Regions from separate parts of the Yaniella soli genome, predicted to be linked through region 2. Evidence: riboswitches for the same ligand, from Rfam matches in the RefSeq annotation. Region 2 holds a riboswitch; the other holds the start of a gene.

Region 1 (6,071 bases), on a different contig from region 2:
GTCACGCTTCGAAGTGGACTACGGCTGGCAATACGTCTCCCAATCCATCGACGAATCGCAAGAGTATCCCGTCGAAGTGACTGTTGAAGCCACTGCGGAAGAACACATTGGCACAACACGAACACTGCGCGCGAAATACGTCGTTGGTTGTGACGGCGCCCGTTCGGCGGTGCGAGAATCCATTGGTCGTCAACTCCACGGCGATGTGCAAAACCACGCGTGGGGTGTCATGGACGTCCTGTTGGTCACCGACTTCCCCGACATCCGCAAGAAAGCCGTGATCAGTTCCGAAGCCGGCTCCATCATTTTGATTCCACGCGAAGGTGGTTACCTCGTGCGGCTGTACGTCGATCTCGGCGCCGTACCCGAAGGTGATACCGAGTTCCGCAAACGCGTGACCGTCGAGCAGATCACCGAATCGGCCAACAAGATTTTGGACCCGTACAGCATCGAGGTGCGCGACGTCGCCTGGTGGTCAATCTACGAGGTTGGCCAACGTATCGCTGACGGATTCGATAACCTTAACGACGACGCACGCGGTGACAATCAGCCGCGCATCTTCATCACCGGCGACGCCTGCCACACCCACTCGGCCAAAGCCGGTCAGGGCATGAACGTTTCCATGCAAGACACATTCAACCTCGGCTGGAAATTGGCCGCCGTGCTACGCGGTCAAGCGCGCCCGGAATTGTTGCATACGTACTCGGAGGAACGCAAAGTCACCGCCCAAGAGCTCATCGACTACGACATCCGCTGGTCCAAAATGGTTGGTTCACGCGATGCCGACCAGCCGGTTACCCCCGACGAAGTCGAAGAGCAGTTCGTTCGTGGTGGGCAATTCACCGCCGGGTTGGCAACCCGGTACACACCGGAGTTTTCCGCGCTCACCGGTCCGGATACACACCAGGATTTGGCCTCGGGTTTTGCCATCGGTACCCGCTTCCATTCGGCACCCGTGATTCGCGTCGCCGATGCAAAACCGCTGCAACTGGGCCACGTGCATGCGGCAGATGGACGCTGGCGCATCTATCTCTTTGCCGACGAGAACGGCTTGGCAGAAGGCTCAGCCGTTGCCAACTGGTGCACCCGGATGACCGCGGATCCAGCCAGTGCGGTCAGCCGGTTCACCCCGGAAGGTACTGACATGGACTCGCTTTTCGATGTCTATGCCGTCACGCAACAAACGCATCACGACGTCGACATCAACGCGGTACCGGCGCTCGTACAACCGTCAAAGGGCAAGTTCGGGCTCACCGACTACGAAAAGGTCTTCTCGGCCGAACAGACCAACGGGATGCTGCTGGGCAACATTCCCGGGGTGGAAGCCACCAAGGACATCTACGATCTACGCGAGATCGACCGCGCACGCGGCGCCGTCGTCATCGTACGTCCGGATCAGTACATTGGGCACGTGCTGCCCCTGGACGAGTTTGAAGCATTCGACGAGTACTTCGCGAAGTTTCTGACCAGCTAGATGCCCCGCCGGACGCGTTAGGGTAGCGTTGAACCATGACGACGAATATGATGCCACCGCCAGAGGTACCTGGTGACGACCGTGACTGGACCTTCGTGATCGATCAGGGGTGCACCGAATGCGGGTTTCAGCCGTTCGCGCCGAATCTGATGGGTGATCGGCTGCGCTCAGCCGCAGCACGGTGGCGCCCGGTGCTTCAACGAGTCGACGCTACGCAGCGGCCTTCGGAACCGGTCTGGTCGCCGGTCGAGTACGCGTGCCACGTCCGTGACATGATCACGGTGCTTCAGCAGCGGGTTGAGACCATGCTGCACCAGCACAACCCGGATCTAGCGGACTTCGATGGCGACGCCGAAGCTGTGCGCCGAGAATACTGGAAGGCGGACAGTCAAACCGTGTTGGGCGAGCTCACGCTCAAGGCACAGTCAACGGCTGACCTGGTCGATACGGTGGAACGCGAGCAGTGGGAGTTACCGGGCCGACGCTCCGATGGTTTCGAATTCACCATCGCCACGCTGTGCCTCTACATTGGCCATGAGATGGAGCACCACCTCCACGACGTCAAAGGTTAAGCAACCGCAGGACGCCCGCACCGGCGAAGTTCTTCGACCTCGTACCCGGCCTCCGCTTCGTCGGCCCACCGTTGAATTTGTTCGTCAGAGATCTGGTCTCCGTCGACCGATTCTTTGCTCATACTTGTATTCTATTACGTCAGCACGCTCCGCAGCAGGCCACGTGACTGAAGTGGTGTAGGGCACAGTTTGGTGCGGTTGGTGACGAGGGGCACTCATGTTCGACACCTCAAACACTGGATGTGGCGTGTGGTGTTGGCCGTTTTGCAACTCGGCGGTGCCATGCTCGCTGGTTTCGGCATCCCGCTCGCCGTGCTCCATTGGGAAGGTTCCACGGCAATTACAGTTGGCGGATCGGCCTTCATCGCGTACATCGTCACCTTCTGGCTCGAGGTCGCGGTGATCATCGTGCTGATGGTCTTGGCAGCTCGAAGGGGTCGGAAGGATCTGTTTGCCCCGCTGATCCTCACCGTCGTCGGTATTCACTTCATTCCGTTGGCATGGGTCTTCGCGCAACCAAGTTTTGCGCTGACCGGTGTGCTCACGACGGCGATCGGCGTGATGGCGGCTCTCGTGCCAGACCGTGCGGCGGCCCGGAGTTTCTGGTGCGGGTTGCTGGGCGGGACGACGTTACTGATCGTCGGTGCCCTGGGCCTATTTTCTGCGTTGGGCGCGCCAGCCGTGTAAACAGTGCCGAATTGGGTCACGTACGTGACTTTTTATGACCGCGAATTGCTGTGGTTTTTGCACTTTCGGCTGCGGTGCACATAATGTATACAGGGTAAACCATTCAGAGCGACTGAGAGATCTGGCTCGTAGACGTCGCAGCAACCCCTCCACTGTTTTGGTGTAGGACGGTGCTAACGCCAGGAACAATGGAGTGATTCAATGATTTCTCTGCGTAATTTATCGACCACTTTTACTACTGGTGGCAATGATCCGGTCACTGCAGTTGACGATGTCAGCCTGGAAATTGACCGTGGAAGTATCCAAGGCATTATCGGTTTTTCTGGTGCCGGCAAATCCACGCTGCTACGCAACATCAACCTACTGGAGCGCCCCACCTCCGGCGAGGTGATCATCGACGGCGTTGATCTCATGGAACTATCCGACGAGGAACTGCGCCAGGCCCGCCATCAAATTGGCATGATTTTCCAGGGCTTCAATCTCGTCAATAACCTCACGGTTGCCCAAAACGTGGAGCTGTCGCTGAAGTTCGCCGGCGTCGCCAAGGCACATGACCGCCGTGTTCGTGTGGCAGAAGCCCTCGAAATCATCGACATCTCGGACAAGGCCACGGTGTATCCGGCAAAACTATCCGGTGGACAACAACAACGGGTGGCGATTGCCCGCGCGTTGGCTACTCGGCCTCGGGTTTTGTTGTGCGATGAGCCGACTTCGGCGTTAGATCCATTCACCACGGCCACCGTGCTGCAATATCTGGCGGACATCAATCGGGAGCTGGGCATCACCGTTGTGGTGGTGACCCACGAAATGGAAGTCATCAAAGCGCTGACCGACCACGTGGCTGTGATGGAATCCGGACGAATCGTCGAACGCTTCGCAGCCAAACGTTTACAGGATAAAACCTTCGAACCCACCACTGCGATCGGCCGCTACCTGGTATCTGACGGCATACACGTCGACCGCCGACAGCAGCATGACGTCGATGAGGCCTCAACCGCCGAATTGGCAGTGGGAGGTCGCGTCTAATGCAACGTATTGCAGAGCTCAACCCCGAACTGATCCAAGCGATGTTAGAAACGTTTGCGATGATCGGCGTCGCCATCCCGGTCGCGGTGCTGCTGGGCACCCCGCTGGGTATCTGGTTATTCGTGCATGCTCCCGGTTCGATCGCACCACAACCAAAACTGCATGCTGTTGTCAGCGGACTCGTCAACATGTTGCGGTCGTTTCCGTTTCTCATCTTGTTGATCGCCATCATCCCGCTGACCCGACTGCTGGTGGGAACCACCGTGGGGACTGCCGCAGCGATTGTTCCGCTCACGATCAACGCGATCCCATACTTCGCACGGCTGGTTGAACAAAACATCAGCCAGCTGGGTGCCGGTGCGGTCGAGGCATCCCGGGCGATGGGCGCGACCCGCCGCCAGATCATCCGCAACGTGCTGCTGGTCGATGCCCGTCCGGGCATTATCGGATCAATCACCATTACCACCGTGAGCTTCATTTCTTACTCAGCCATGGTCGGTCTTGTGGGAGGCGGTGGCATCGGCGACTTCGCCATCCGTTACGGCTACTACCGCTACGAAACCGTGGTCATGTTCGTTGCCGTCGTCCTGATGGTGCTGCTCGTCAGCGCCGTGCAGTGGGGTGGAAACTCCCTTGCCCGCGTGGCCGATAAACGCATCTAACAACGCTTCATCACAAACTTTAAGGACTCCCATGGCAATTTTCCGTACCCAAAAACCCATCCGCCGTGCTCTGATCACGGGAGTCGGCGCAATTGCTGCGCTGACACTCACCAGCTGCGGGCTAACTTCCGCCGGTGGCAGCGAGGACCGCACCATCAGCATCATCGTGACCGAATCCGCGCCGTACCAAGAGCCCACCGAGATCGCCAAAGACCTGTTGGCTGAGGATGGCTGGACGCTGGAACCCACCTACGTGACCGATATCGTGCAGCCCAACCAGGTGGTCTCGCAGGGCGAATACGATGCGAACTTCTTCCAGCACCTGGCCTATCTGCGTCAGTTCAATACCGATAATGGCACCGAGGTAGAACCTGCGTTCTCCACCTATTACTCATCATCTGGGGTCTTCTCGCTTGAGTATGATTCATTTGATGAATTGCCTGATGGCGCAGAAATTTCTTTGCCCGTTGACACCGCCAATAACGGTCGCGGTATCAAACTCCTGGCCGAGCATGGACTGTTGGAAATCGACGAGTCAATACCGGTCACCGAACTATCCCAGGCTGACATTACTTCTAACCCTAAGAACCTGGAATTTATTGAGATCGACCAGCAATCCTCTGCCCACACACTGAGTGACGTTGATGCGGGATTCGCGTTCGCCCGCCTGATCGCCGAGGCAGGCCACGACATCGACGAAACAGCATTGGCGTTGGAAGAAGACGAGGAAGTACGCCGTCCATATACCAATGTCGTTGCGGTGCAGCCGGGTGATCAGGCCTCTGAGAAAACCCAGGCGCTCCAGGACGCGTACCAGTCACCAGAGGTTCAGGAGTGGTTCGAAGACTATCTCGAAGGCGCAACGGAATACAACGGGGATATCACGACTGACGACGCCCAAGAGACTTGGTCAGAGTTCACCGCCGAATAGTGTTGGGAGACAACATCATATGAAAACCACGAAGACCGCGCGCGCCGGTGTTCTCAGTTCCCTGGCTGTTCTGACCCTGTCCGGCTGCGGACTAGCTTCCGCCGGCGACGGCGATCGCACCATCAGCATTATTGTCACAGAATCCGCTCCGTATCAGGAGCCAACCGAAATCGCCAAGGAAATGCTGGCCGAAGAAGGCTGGACCCTGGAACCCACCTACGTCACGGATATTATCCAACCCAATCAGGTGGTCTCGCAGGGCGAATACGATGCGAACTATTTTCAGAATGCCGCATATTTGCGCCAATTTAACCAAGACAATGGGACGGATGTTGCGCCAGCCTTCTCGGTCTACTACGCGCCAGCAGGAATCTTTTCGTTGCGCTATGACAGTCTGGAAGATTTGCCCGAAGGCGCACAGATATCCCTGCCCGTAGACACCGCCAATAATGGTCGCGGACTCAAAGTTCTTGCCGATGAAGGGCTGCTTGAAGTAGACGAATCTGTACCGGTCGCCCAACTCTCCCAAGAGGACATTACCGACAACCCGCACAACTTCGAATTCATCGAAATTGACCAGCAATCCACCGCGCAGACTCTGTCAGATGTCGACGCGGGTTTTTCCTTCGTACGCATGGTAGTTGAAGCTGACCATGATCTGGACGAAGTCACGTTGAAGCTTGAACCGGAGCTCGATGACAGTCTGCCCTATTCGATCG
Region 2 (6,071 bases):
GCAGGACACCTCTGAGATGTTATTTAATTACACTGCTGCGGGTATTGCCTATGCCTTTGACGAGCGCAATCTCGTGTCGTCGGCAGGACTTGCGCCACTGTTGCGATTGGCGCAGAATGCTGGTCTGAAACGGCTGGCTGACCAGTGGCTCACGGTGTTCAATACTGGGGCGGATAAAGGCGCGAACCCAGAGGCAAAGATCATGTCGCTGGTGTCTGGGCTGGCTGCTGGTGCTGACAGTATTAATAATAGGGACATTCTGCGCCATGGTGGTATGAAATCATTGTTCCGCGGTGTAGGCGCCCTCAACGCTGGGCTCACATCTGTGTGAATACACGCATGGGCATGGGAAACAGCTGGTCGCAGTGGCCGCCAGATTCCTGACCAACTTGAGCCACCAGACCGAGCTGTTGCCGGTGAGCCCACCGGATGGCACCGGTCGTGAGATGGTGTTTGTGGACTTTGATGACATGGCGATCGAGGTCTTTTCGCCCAACAAACATGGCGCCGGGCTCGGTTACTACACACTGCGCGGTCTCAACGGGCTGACTGCCACCATTTCCACAGCCAAAGCCGCACCGTTGATCCTTGGCCAACAACTCGCTCGGTTCGGGGTGCTGTCAGTTCGCGCGGCTGGAGCCGACTACTCGGTGACTGTGCCACAAAACGCGGCAGTGATGAATGCTATTGCTGACACCCCAGCGGATGCATAGATGGGGATCAAGTACCCGCAAGCCATCTTTGAGAAGACACTGGTCGGTGGGTCTCTGCTGCCCCAGGTCGCGGAAATTGCTTTCACCACATTCTCATCGAAAGCCAAAGGCGAGCAAGTGGCTAGCCGGTTGGTGGTGCGTCGTATCCCGGAGCTCAACGCCACCAAACTGGTAGCCGCCCACAGCCAGCTCTTTACCACCTACTGGTATCACGTCTTCTTCACCACCGTTAAAAATCCGTCCTGGAGACGGTGGCCGCAGATAAGGTCCACGGCCAACACACGGTCGTCGAGTAGGTGTTTGCAGACCTAAAAGCAGGACCCTTGGCCCATATGCCTTCCGGTAAGTTTTATGCCAACGCGGCTTGGTTTGTGACTGCTGCGATCAGTCGCAACCTACCGCGCGCCGCTGGAACGCTTGCTGGTGGCGACCTGGGTAATGCTAGGACGGTCAGTCTGCGTCAGAAACTGCTCAACATTGCCGCCCGGCTCGCGCACCGCGCCCGCAAACTGGTACTGCATTTACCATTTACCCACGCATGGGAAGTGGGCTACCGCGTTTGACCGGTTATGGCACAATACGCTGAGTCCACCACCAGCTGTGTCATGATCACCATCCACCTCGAAGCTGGGCGTCAGGCCAAGCAGCAGGAGCGATGCTCGGAAACCAATCAGTGGACACAACCGCTGCAAAGCCGGGAGACTTTCCCGAGCCCCAGAATGCGCAATCGCAGCTCATCGATCCTTCCCTGCCGCAAACGCTATCCACCTATCTGATCGGTGGATTGAGGCTTAGCTTCCAGGACGGCCGGTGACCTTGCCATGCGGCGAGACGGCTTCCGCAACTCGAGCAGAGGCTTCGCCTAGCGCATGAATCTGCTCATCAGTCAGCTGATCGAAAATCGCATGGCGCACTGCCTCCACGTGACCGGGCGCCATTTCCACGACTTTATCCCACCCTGCATCCGTTAATTGGCCCAGTGTATATCGACCATCGTTGGGATCGACCACTCGCTCAACCCAACCGGCCTTCATCATCCGTGAGATCACCCTGGATAGGTGCGACAACGTCATATTCGTGATACCGGCCAGCTCACTGAGTCGTATCGCGCGGTTCGGGGCTTCCGAGATTTGTGAGAGCGCATAGTACTCATACAAACTTAGCCCATGGTCTTCACGCAACTGAGCTTCCAGTTTGACCGGCAGCCAAGTCATTAACGACCACACGGCCCTCCAGGTAAAGTCTTCTTCTTCATCCAACCAACGGGGTTCAGGTGTGTTGCTCATATCGCTAGACTACATTACTTGACGCAGAAAGTCAGTTCAGTTAAGTTAGTCTCCATCGCAAGTAAAATCTCTGCATGCCTCACCTACTGCTCAGGGAGTGCACATGGCCCGCATCCCAAACACACATCTCGACGTCTTTCCATTGAACCTCGGAGGCAACACCTTCGGCTGGACGTCAGACCGTGACGCATCGTTTAAAGTACTGGATGAGTTCGTTGCTGCCGGCGGCAACTTCATCGATACCGCCGACCTGTACTCGGTGTGGGCCGAAGGGCATGAGGACGGCGAATCCGAAAAGGTTATTGGCGAATGGCTTGCCGCCCGCGGGAACCGCGATCAGGTCATCATCGCGACCAAAGTCGGGGGCTTACCGACTCGTCCCGGGCTCAGCGAAGACAACGTCGAGGCCGCACTCGATGACTCCCTGAAACGTTTGCAGACCGACCACGTGGACATCTACTACGCCCACTACGATGACGAAAACGTTACGATCATCGACCAGGTACGCCATGCCCACAGCTTGGTGGAGTCCGGCCGCGTCAAGCACCTCGCGCTATCCAACTTCTCACCTGAGCGCATGCGTGAATGGTTTGAAACCGCGAAGGCTGAAGGCCTCACGGTGCCGGTGGCTATCCAGCCGCAGTACAACTTGATCCACCGCAAGGACTACGAGCAGGGCTACCGCCCTATCGCTACAGAATTCAATGCCGCGGTCTTCCCGTTCTTTGCACTGGCGTCTGGTGTTTTGACCGGTAAATACCGTTCCAAAGCTGACATCGAAGGCAAAGCACGCCAGGGCTTCGCCGAAGACCTGATCACCGATGAGGCGCTCAACGTCGTCAACGCGGTGGTTGAAATTGCTGGGGTGCACTCCGTGGAACCCGCAACCATATCGCTCGCATGGTTATTGGCCAAGGGTGTGACCGCGCCCGTGGCATCCGCATCCAACGTAGACCAGCTGCCAGCGCTGATCGCAGCAGCCGATCTGCAACTGACTAACGACGAAGTACAACAACTCGATACCGCGTCCAAGGCGTTTACATAAACGTCTTCGACACACCGCCCCACCGACCTCGAGCATCAGGTTTGTGGGGCAGTGCTGTCTTCGGAGAGCTACCGCGTTATACCGCTGCTTTTGCACCGAGCTTATAGCTGGCACCGACGTGGGTGTCGGGTAGGTAGTCGCCGCGACCAAAGAGTTTATGACGCAGCGTGCCTTCGGTGTATTGGGTTTTGTACCGTCCGCGGGCCTGCAGCTCTGGGACAACGTACTCGACGATGTCTTCGAATGTGCCCGGGGTGATGTGGTACGCCAGGTTGAAACCGTCGATGTCGGCTTCGTCTTGGATACGAATGAGCTCTTCGGCTACCGTGGCGCCGGAGCCAACCAGAATTGGCCCGAAGCCCCCGACACCAACCCATTCGGCCAGTTTCCGGACAGTCCATTCTTCGCCATCACCGGAAGCCTTACGGAACGTTTCCGCAGCTGACTGGATGGCGTTGGATTCGATATGACCAATCGGAGCATCCAAATCGTATTTCGAGAAGTCGGTACCCATCCACCCCGACATGAGCGATAGCGCACCTTCAACATCCGCATACTGTGCGAGATCCCGGTACTTCTCCCAGGCAGCTTCATCCGTCGCAGCGGTAATGATGGTCTGCATGCCAAAGATTCGAATGTCGTAAGGATCGCGTCCAGCTTTGACGAGTTCTTCGCGAGTCTTTGCAACAGACTGAGCTTGCAGCTGCGTGGTTGGTGAGTTAATAAAGGTCGCTTCAGCATGTTTTGCCCCGAAGGCACGACCGCGCGTTGAGGCGCCCGCCTGGTAAATGACCGGGGTTCGCTGGGCCGATGGCTCGGTAACCGCTGCACCCGGTACTTTGAAGAATCCACCTTCGTGTTCAATATTGTGCACCTTGGCCGGGTCGGTGAACACGTTGTTCTCACGGTCGACCTGCACAGCATCGTCTTCCCAAGAGCCTTCAAGCAGCTTGTAAATCACTTCGAGATACTCATCAGCGTGCTCGTAGCGGCGATCGTGTTCCATCTGGTCGTCATTGCCCATGTTGCGGGCGGCCGATGGTAAGTACCCGGTCACGACGTTCCAGCCCACACGGCCGTCGGTGACGTGGTCCAGGGTGGCAAGACGACGCGCAAACGGGAAGGGATGTTCATACGACGTACCCGCGGTGATACCAAAACCCAGGTTCTTGGTGACCGCGGCCATCGCGGAGACCAGTAGGAATGGGTCATTGACCGGGACCTGAGCACCGGACGTCAGTGCGGCGTTGGCGTTGTCGCCATAGACATCATATGGGCCCAGCACATCAGCAATGAAGAGCCCGTCGAACAGACCCTTTTCAAGAGTTTGTGCTAGCTGGGTCCAGTAGGAAAGCTTGTTGTAATCGCGGGAGTGATCCTGCGGATGACGCCACAGGCCTGGTGATTGGTGCCCGACACAGTTCATATCGAAGGCGTTAAAGAGAATTTGGCGATTTGATGACACGATGAGTTCTCCTTCCATCGGTTCTGGCGGTAGCACCTGCACTCTGTGTGGTTGCTGCGGCGTCAACGAGCCAGATCTCTTAGCCGCTCTGGATGGGTTACACACCTGATTCAAACACAGATGTGAGCAACATTGCCAGCTGCAATGTCACAACATTACGCTGATAAGCGCTAATGCTGTCCTAGGCTGAGGAAGTGAATTTATGAGAAAGGTAACAGCATGTCATCGAAAGAGTCGGGGCAGCAGCCGGTAAAGCTGGCGAAGACGCTGACCAATATTGATGCGCTCGCCCTCGGGTTCGGCGCGATGATCGGTTTCGGTTGGGTTGTCCTGACCGGTGGCTGGATTCAAGAGGCCGGCACCATGGGTGCAGTCGCCGCCATAGTGGTGGGTGGCGCGATTATGGCGGTGGTCGGGCTGGTGTATTCGGAACTGACCTCGGCCATGCCACTTGCCGGTGGTGTGCACCAGTACGTGTTGCGAGGATTGGGCCCGCGGTTTGCGTTCATCGGTTCCTGGGCGCTGGTGGGCGGCTACGTCACCATTGTGGCCTTTGAAGCGGTGGCCTTCCCGCGAACGGTCGCCTATATTTTTCCCGAGATCAATGCGCTGCCCATGTGGGACATTGCCGGTGATACCGTCCACCTAACATGGGCGCTTATCGGCGTAGCTGGCGCGTTGGTCATCACGTGGCTCAACGTGCGGGGCGTCAAGCAGGCGTCGATAGCGCAAAACTTCACCGTGATCTTCTTGATCGTCGTCGGCATCTTGATGATTTTCGGCTCGGCCACCCGCGGTGATGCTGGCAATATGGAACCGTTCTTTACTCCGGGGACGGCAGGATTCTTCACGGTGCTCATCGCCATTCCGTTCTTGTTTATCGGTTTCGATGTGATCCCGCAGTCTGCCGAAGAAGTCAACGTCCCTGCTCGTAAAATTGGTCGTCTCGTGATTATCTCGGTTGCGATGGCCACCATTTGGTACATCATGGTTGTGGTCACGACGTCGTCGGCGATGAGCGGAGATGAGCTTGCCCAAGCGGATATTGCGGTCGCCGATGCCTTCGGTTCCTTATTCAATTCCCAGTTGATGGCAAACATTCTCATTGCTGGTGGTATCGCGGGGATTTTGACCTCGTGGAACTCGCTGATGCTGGGGGCTTCCCGGCTGGTTTATTCGATGGCGCGCACCGGGATGTTGCCTGCCTGGTTTGGTCAGCTGCACCCCAAATATCGGACTCCGGCCAACGCGTTGTACTTCATCGGTGGACTCTCTTTGCTGGCGCCCTTCTTTGGCGAAAACATGCTGACCTGGCTGGTCGATTCCGGTGCACCATCGATTATCATCGCCTACTTCATGGTCTCGGTCATCTTTATCGTGCTGCGTCGTCGCGATCCCGGCATGGACCGCCCGCTGCGCATTGGTGGCAAGGGCCGCGGTGGTGAACTCATCGGCTGGACCGCGACTGTGCTCACCGGTGCACTGTTCAGCGTGTACCTACCGGGCATGCCTTCGGCGCTTGACTGGCAGCCGTGGCTGATCTTCGCCATCTGGTGGGGCAT

Evidence for each region. Region 2 has a riboswitch for S-adenosylmethionine ahead of ACYVJT_RS04465 (LLM class flavin-dependent oxidoreductase). Riboswitches for the same ligand answer to the same signal wherever they lie in the genome.
Region 1: it holds a riboswitch for S-adenosylmethionine, as region 2 does, so the genes downstream of both, ACYVJT_RS06990 (methionine ABC transporter ATP-binding protein) here and ACYVJT_RS04465 (LLM class flavin-dependent oxidoreductase) in region 2, are expected to answer to the same signal.

Annotation. Positions count from the first base shown of each region.
Region 1 covers NZ_BAAGSP010000010.1:38,909-44,979, reverse strand. The annotation lists gene ACYVJT_RS07010 (FAD-dependent monooxygenase) at 1-1,474, shown strand, start outside; gene ACYVJT_RS07005 (DinB family protein) at 1,510-2,046, shown strand; gene ACYVJT_RS07000 (hypothetical protein) at 2,043-2,168, opposite strand; gene ACYVJT_RS06995 (hypothetical protein) at 2,296-2,733, shown strand; SAM riboswitch class I at 2,830-2,941, shown strand; gene ACYVJT_RS06990 (methionine ABC transporter ATP-binding protein) at 2,935-3,759, shown strand; gene ACYVJT_RS06985 (methionine ABC transporter permease) at 3,759-4,421, shown strand; gene ACYVJT_RS06980 (MetQ/NlpA family ABC transporter substrate-binding protein) at 4,453-5,352, shown strand; gene ACYVJT_RS06975 (MetQ/NlpA family ABC transporter substrate-binding protein) at 5,372-6,071, shown strand, end outside.
Region 2 covers NZ_BAAGSP010000006.1:4,316-10,386, reverse strand. The annotation lists gene ACYVJT_RS04495 (hypothetical protein) at 17-331, shown strand; gene ACYVJT_RS04490 (hypothetical protein) at 390-713, shown strand; gene ACYVJT_RS04485 (hypothetical protein) at 714-1,025, shown strand; gene ACYVJT_RS04480 (hypothetical protein) at 1,046-1,276, shown strand; gene ACYVJT_RS04475 (MarR family winged helix-turn-helix transcriptional regulator) at 1,505-1,999, opposite strand; gene ACYVJT_RS04470 (aldo/keto reductase) at 2,103-3,044, shown strand; gene ACYVJT_RS04465 (LLM class flavin-dependent oxidoreductase) at 3,121-4,527, opposite strand; SAM riboswitch class I at 4,521-4,608, opposite strand; gene ACYVJT_RS04460 (APC family permease) at 4,729-6,071, shown strand, end outside.